Regions from separate parts of the Chromobacterium fluminis genome, predicted to be linked through region 3. Evidence: predicted binding sites of a transcription regulator. Region 3 holds the regulator's gene; each other region holds the start of a gene.
What was found. The regulator FNR, encoded in region 3, switches genes on or off when oxygen is low (the NO sensors DNR and NnrR bind a similar motif). The targets are predictions, from matches to a motif close to TTGATNNNNATCAA.
Positions count from the first base shown of each region.

Region 1: a site for FNR is predicted at 1,101-1,114, ahead of pflB (formate C-acetyltransferase). Genes of this name have one in related genera too.
Region 2: a site for FNR is predicted at 1,391-1,404, ahead of HA052_RS09810 (4-hydroxyproline epimerase). Genes of this name have one in related genera too.

Region 1 covers NZ_JAAOMA010000032.1:56,386-58,655, reverse strand. Annotated here, with positions in the region: gene pflB (formate C-acetyltransferase) at 1-1,027, opposite strand, end outside; gene HA052_RS19195 (formate/nitrite transporter family protein) at 1,255-2,082, opposite strand.
Region 2 covers NZ_JAAOMA010000011.1:59,256-61,525, reverse strand. Annotated here, with positions in the region: gene HA052_RS09815 (NAD(P)/FAD-dependent oxidoreductase) at 1-286, opposite strand, end outside; gene HA052_RS09810 (4-hydroxyproline epimerase) at 289-1,290, opposite strand; gene HA052_RS09805 (GntR family transcriptional regulator) at 1,665-2,270, shown strand, end outside.
Region 3 covers NZ_JAAOMA010000018.1:22,565-24,834, forward strand. Annotated here, with positions in the region: gene HA052_RS13830 (DUF1853 family protein) at 1-754, shown strand, start outside; gene fnr (fumarate/nitrate reduction transcriptional regulator Fnr) at 957-1,703, opposite strand; gene hemN (oxygen-independent coproporphyrinogen III oxidase) at 1,813-2,270, shown strand, end outside.

The sequences.
Region 1 (2,270 bases), on a different contig from region 3:
CGTCTTCGCCCATGCCGCCGATGGATTCGGTCACCCAGGTCGGGTCGCCGGAGAACAGTTGGTCGTATTCCGGGGTGCGCAGGAAGCGCACGATGCGCAGCTTGATCACCAGGTCGTCGATCATTTCCTGGGCTTGTTCTTCCGTCAGCGCGCCGGAGGCCAGATCGCGCTCGATGTAGACGTCCAGGAAGGTGGCGACGCGGCCGAAGGACATGGCGGCGCCGTTTTGTTCTTTCACGGCGGCCAGGTAGGCGAAGTAGGTCCACTGCACCGCTTCGCGGGCGTTGACGGCCGGGCGGCTGATGTCGAAGCCGTATTTGGCGGCCATTTGCTTCAGTTCGTCCAGCGCGCGGAATTGTTCGGACAGTTCTTCGCGCAGGCGCAGCACGTCTTCGTTGAAAACGGCGTCGTCCAGCTCATGGAATACTTTTTGGCGTTCGGCGCGCAGGAAGTCGGTGCCGTACAGGGCCACGCGGCGGTAGTCGCCGATGATGCGGCCGCGGCCGTAGGCGTCCGGCAAGCCGGTGATCACGCCGGATTTACGCGCGGCCATGATGTCCGGGGTGTAGGTGTCGAACACGCCCTGGTTGTGGCTCTTGCGGTAGTGGGTCCACACGTCCTTGATGACCGGGTCCAGCTTGAAGCCGAAGGCTTCCAGGCCGTTTTCAACCATGCGCAGACCGCCGTTGGGCATGATGGCGCGCTTGAGCGGCGCATCGGTTTGCAGGCCGACGATGACTTCGCTGGCTTGGTCGATGTAGCCGGCGTCATGCGCGGTGATGGAGCTGCCGCGGTCCGCGGCTACGTCCAGCACGCCACGGGCGCGTTCTTCTTTCAGCAACTCGCTCAGGGTGTCCCACAGCTTTTGGGTGCGCGCGGTAGCGGGCGCCAGGAAGCTGGCGTCGCCTTCAAACGGCTTGTAGTTCAGCTGGATGAAGTTGCGGACATCCACCTTGCTTTGCCATTCACCACCGGTGAAATCGCGCCAGGGGTTGGCTTGAGTCGCGTCACGATTCAGAGCATCCATGTGTGCCTCCTAGTAACTATCAGTAAATGTTGAGTACTGAACATATTGTACATTCGGTTTCGAAAAAAATCGTTTGATCAAGATCAAATGCCGCAGACTAAAACCCGGTTTCCAAACCGGGTGCCGCGCCGGCAAAATTCCTTAAAAAACGCTTTATTTTCAATACCCTGAAATCCACCATCAACACGCCGTCATTGTAGCCGGCGCATTACATTCGAAAACGAACATCAAACACGGCTTCCGAGCGCCGTCGCGGCCGGTTTTGCGGCTTCGCGACGCACCGGCAGGGTGTGACGCTCCAGCAAGTAGACCACTAGGCCCACGCCCAGCGCGCCGCCGGCGATATTGCCCAGGGTGGCCGGAATCATATTGTGCAGGATAGCGGCGGCGTCCAGGCCTTGCATGCCGTGCAACAGGGCCAGCGAGAAGAAGGCCATATTGGCGATGCTGTGCTCAAAGCCGGAGAAGAAGAACACGAAGACCAGCAGCAGGATCATCAGCATCTTGGCCGCGTCGCCGGCCATGCGCAACGGCACCCATACCGCCAGACAGATCACCCAGTTGCACAGCGCGCCCTTCCAGAAGATTTCCCAAGCGCCGGCGTGAACCTTGTGCGCGGCCACGTTGAACAGCAGATGGTCGGCCGGCAGGCTGCCCATGCCGCCCGCTCCGGCAAACACCGCGGTGAACAACAACACGCCCAGCAAATTGCCCAGATAGACCATGGTCCAGCTGCGCAGCAGATTGCACACGCGGCAATCGCCGCTGAGCACGCCGATGCTGAAGTACATGACGTTGCTGGTGAACAGCTCCAGCTTGCAAACGATGATGCTGACCAGGGCCACGCCGAAGAAGCCGGCCACGGCGATGTAGTAGCCGGGAGAGCCGACGGCGAAGAAGACCTGGCCCAGCTTGAGGCTGACGCTGAGCACGACGGCGATCAGCGCGCCGGCCATGCCGGCGCTTAATAGGTAGCGCCCGGGGTGCTGTCGCAGCACGGTCTGTTTGGAGGCGGCTTCGGCCGCGACGTAGGCGAGTGTGGAGGCGTGATTCATGTTTTTCATTTCGCGAGCTTGAGCAGAGCCGCTGTCATGCGGGCCAACCTTATTAGAAAGCCTATCAACTGATCATGCCGTCTCTAAGGCTGGCTGGCGGAGAGGCCGGCTCAAGCCCAGTTCCTGCAATGTGTTTGTTGGCCACCTAGGAGGTTGGTTCCCATGCGAACGGATGCGCTGATTGTTGG
Region 2 (2,270 bases), on a different contig from region 3:
CCAATGCGAAGCGCGCCAACCACGGCGCCAGCGTCGGCAGATAACGCCAACGCACCGCCAGCGGCCCCAGCGGATCCAGCAGCCAGCCGGGCAGTCGCCGCCAGACGCCGGGCTCGGCCAGCGGGATCACATCGCTGACCGCCAGCGCGCCGGCGTTGCCGTAGCTGGTTTCCCGCGCCGGCTCGCCGCGGTCCAGCAACAACACCTCCAGGCCGGCCAGCCGCAATTGCAGCGCCGTGGCGATGCCCACGATGCCGGCGCCGACGACAATGATTCGCTCGCTCATGCTCAGGCCACCTCGAAACCGTGAACATAGGGATCGGCGTCGTCCAGCAGGATGCGGTTGTAAGCGGTGAAGCGCGCCCAGCCCTGCACCGAGGGCACGATTGCCGGGTAATCGCCAACCTGAGTCTCAGCCAGCACGCGGCCGACGAACTGGCTGCCGATCAGGCTCTCGTGGACGAAACTCTCGCCGACGGCGAGCAGGCCGCGCGCATGGCGCTGCGCCAGCCGCGCCGAAGTGCCGGTGCCGCATGGAGAGCGGTCCAGCGCCGACTCGCCGTACAGCACCGCGTTGGCCGCGCTGGAGCCGGCGTTCTTGGCCGCCCCGGTCCACTGGCAATGACGGACGCCGCTGATATTCGGGTCCAAGGGGTGAACGATGTCGTAATGCCGGTTCAGGTATTCGCGCAGCTCACGTCCCATCGCCACCAATTGCGCCGGCGAATAATCCGCCATGTCGCGATAGCCCGGCTGCGCCTCGACGATGGGATAAAAGTTGCCGCCGTAGGCGATGTCCACCCGCAAACGCCCCAGCGCCGACACTTCAACCTCCACATCGCGCAGATAGAGAAAAGACGGCACATTGGTCAGCGTTACCGCGGCAACCTTGCCGCCCTCCATCCGATATTGCGCCGCCACCTTGCCCGCCGGCGTATCCAGGTTCAACACGCCGGGCTCGGCCGGCGTCACCAGCCCGTGCTCCAGCGCCATGGTGACCACGCCTATGGTGCCGTGGCCGCACATCGGCAGACAGCCGCTGGTCTCGATGTAGAGCACTGCGATGTCGCAATCCTCCCGCGTCGACGGATACAGGAAGGCGCCGGACATCTGCGCATGGCCGCGCGGCTCGAACATCAAGCCGGTGCGTATCCAGTCATAGCGGCGAATGAAGTCCAAACGCCGCTCCGCCTGCGTCTCTCCTTCCAGCTGCGGGCCACCATTCACCACCAGCCTCACGGGGTTGCCGCAGGTATGGCCATCGAGACATTCGAATTCGCGCACCGCCATGTTCTTGCTCCTCGCTTGTGATGGGGCCACTCTAACTCCATCATTTTTTGAATACAATTTTGCCAACATGAAATGGAAAGGAGACAGCGATGAGAAAGCATTGATTTACATCAAAATTAATTTTTTACACAATAAAATCAACTAGTTATTGCTTGTTGTTTTTTGATCACCTTGCATTGCAACATATTTAACGCCAAATCAACTTGTGAAAACAACGAAAAACCCATCGATAATTGAATACAAAATTAAAGCCTGATCCGTAAACAGCACCTACAAAGATCAAAGCCGGCCGCAGTCAAGCCACCGTTGCCTTGACCATTGCCGGCCCACCCCGCGCCTGTGATAATTTGAGAATCCCAACCGTCGACACCACCATGCCTCGAACCACCGCCCCGCGCCAAACCCTCACCGCCACCACGACCGACACGCTGCGACAGCGCATCTTGCTGGGAGAATGGCCTGCCGGCACTCAACTGCGCCAGGAAGCGCTGTCCAAGGAATTGGGCGTCAGCCGGGTTCCCTTGCGCGAGGCGCTGCGCCAACTGGAGGCAGAGGGATTGGTGGCGATTACCGAGCGGCGCGGCGCGGTGATCGCCCAACTGTCGCTGCCGGAAGTGATGGAATTGCTGCGGGTGAGAGTGCTGCTGGAATGCGATATGTTGCTAGAGGCCGTGCCGCGGCAAACCCAGGCGGACCTGGACGCGGCCGGCGCGCTGCTGACGCAATTCGAAGAGGCGCTGCGCCAACGGGATGTCGGCGCCTGGGGCATTCTGAATTCACGCTTCCACCTGGCGCTGTATCAGGCGGCCAACCGGCCGCAAACCCTGGCGCTGATAGAGCAGCTTCACAATCGCACTGATCGCTACACGCGAATGCAGATTCTGCTGACCAATTTCAGCGACCGCGCCCACCGCGAACACAGCGAAATGCTCGAACTGTGCCGCCGCAAGGACGCAATCAGCGCCGCCGCCTTCTTGCGG
Region 3 (2,270 bases):
CGAGCTGCAGCACTGGCTGGCGCGCCAGCCCACCCGCCGTCTGGGCCATTACGCCGAGCGCTTGCTGTCCTTCTGGTTCCGCTTGGCGCCGCACATCGAACTGGTCGCCAGCAATCTGCCGGTGCGCGGTCCGGACGGCCGCACCGTCGGCGAATTCGACTTCCTTTTGCGCCTCGACGGCCAACCGCTGCATCTGGAAGCCGCCAGCAAGTTCTACCTGCAACTAGGCCGCAGCGCCGATACGCTGACCGGCCCCAGCCTGCGCGACGCCTGGGCGCTGAAAGCCCATAAGCTGCAGACCCAGCTGCGCCTGTCCCGCCATCCCGCGGCGCAAGCTGCGCTGCCGGCGGGCTTCGACGGCTGCGCTGTCGGCGCCCGGCTCAGCGGTTGGCTGTTCCACGCCCTGGACACCTCGCCGGAACCTCCGCCCGGCGCTCTGCCCCTCTACGGGCAATACTGGCCGCTGCGCGGCGACTGGCCTGCGTTGAACGCGGACTCCCGCTGGGCCTGGCTGCCCAGGCTCAGCTGGCTGGCGCCGGCGCGCCTCTCGCGGGAACACACCGCCGACGCGGCGGAACTGCGCGCGCGGCTGGAACAGGCCGAGGCGCCGCAGCTGCTGGCCGAACTGCAACCCGGCCCCGACGGCGACTGGCACGAAGTGGCGCGCGGCTTCGCCGTGCCGCCCGGATGGCCTCAAGAAGCGCCCTTGTCGCGGCTGCTGCGGCAAATCGCCGACTGCGCGCCGTCCCCATGAAAAAAGGCAAGCCCGATGGCTTGCCTAAGAACCTGTTTACAATCCGCTGCGCGTCGGCGATACGGCGTTGAAACCAGCTTCGAAATGCTCATGTACCACGTGTACATTCCGCTTTCTCAGCCGCTTTCGCCTTGTCTCGCCTTAGCTCGCAAGATCGTAAACACGCTCTTGCGTCTTTCACGACTCTGCCTAAGCGGCGGAATCAATGGCCGTTGGCGTGGGCGCAGCCGGAAATCAGCGCCTTCAACTCATCCACCATCACTAGCTGGATATGCTTATGGTCTACCGTGATCCAGCCTTGCTGCTGGAACTTGGACAGCGTGCGGCTGACGGTTTCCAGTTTCAACCCCAGGAAGCTGCCGATTTCCTCGCGGCTCATGCGCAGGATGAAATCATTGGCGGCGAAGCCCCGGGTGGACAGACGCTGGGACAAATTGAGCAAGAAAGCGGCTAGACGTTCTTCCGCCTTCATGTTGCCCAATAGCAACATTACATTTTGATCGCGAACGATCTCGCGGCTCATCAGTCGGTAGAAGTGGTGCTGCAAGGTGGGAATTTCGCGACCCAGGCTCTCCATGCGGCTGAACGGCAACTCGCACACCTCGCTGTCCTCCAGCGCGATGGCGTCGCAACCGTGAACATTGGCGGAAATGCCGTCCAAACCCATCAGTTCGCCGGACATGTGGAAGCCGGTCACCTGTTCGCGGCCGTCCTGGCTGGCCACGCTGGTCTTGAAGAAGCCGGTACGCACCGCGAACAGAGAGCGGAAGCCCTCGCCGCTTCGGAACAGGTATTCGCCGCGCTTCAAACGACGGCTCTGGCGGATCACCGCGTCAAGCTGGGTCAGCTCCTCGCGGTTGAGCCCCACAGGCAGACAGAGTTCCTTCAGGCTGCAGTTGGAGCAGGAGACCTTCAGGTTATGCAAAGAGATATGATTCTGATCGGACATGGCATGTTTAGTACAAGCTTGCGATGAAGCTTGACCCTTATCAAAGCGAAATTCGCAGGATTTCCGCAAATTTACCAGTCCACCAGAGGTTTTGCTATCCAAATACGACATGAAGACCACCCACCCATTTTCTCCTGCCCATTTTGAATTCGACCGCGCTCTGATTGAACGCCTCGACGGGACAGGTCCTAGATATACGTCATACCCGACAGCGGATCGCTTTACGCCGGGTTTTGCCGAAAGAGACTACATCCACTGGCTACGGCAGCGCAGCATCGGCGCCAACCGGAAACCTTTATCATTGTACGCTCATATACCTTTTTGCAACACTATCTGCTACTACTGCGGTTGCAACAAGATCATCACCAAGGACAGCGGCAAAGCCGACTTGTATCTGGACTACCTGGAAAAGGAAGTCCGGATGGTCGCCTCCTGTCTGGGCCGTCGAGAGCAGGTGATACAGCTGCATTTCGGCGGCGGCACCCCAACGTTCCTGTCCGACGCGCAACTGGAACGATTGATGACCTTGCTCAAGACTCATTTCGAGTTCTTGAAGGAGGGGGAGTA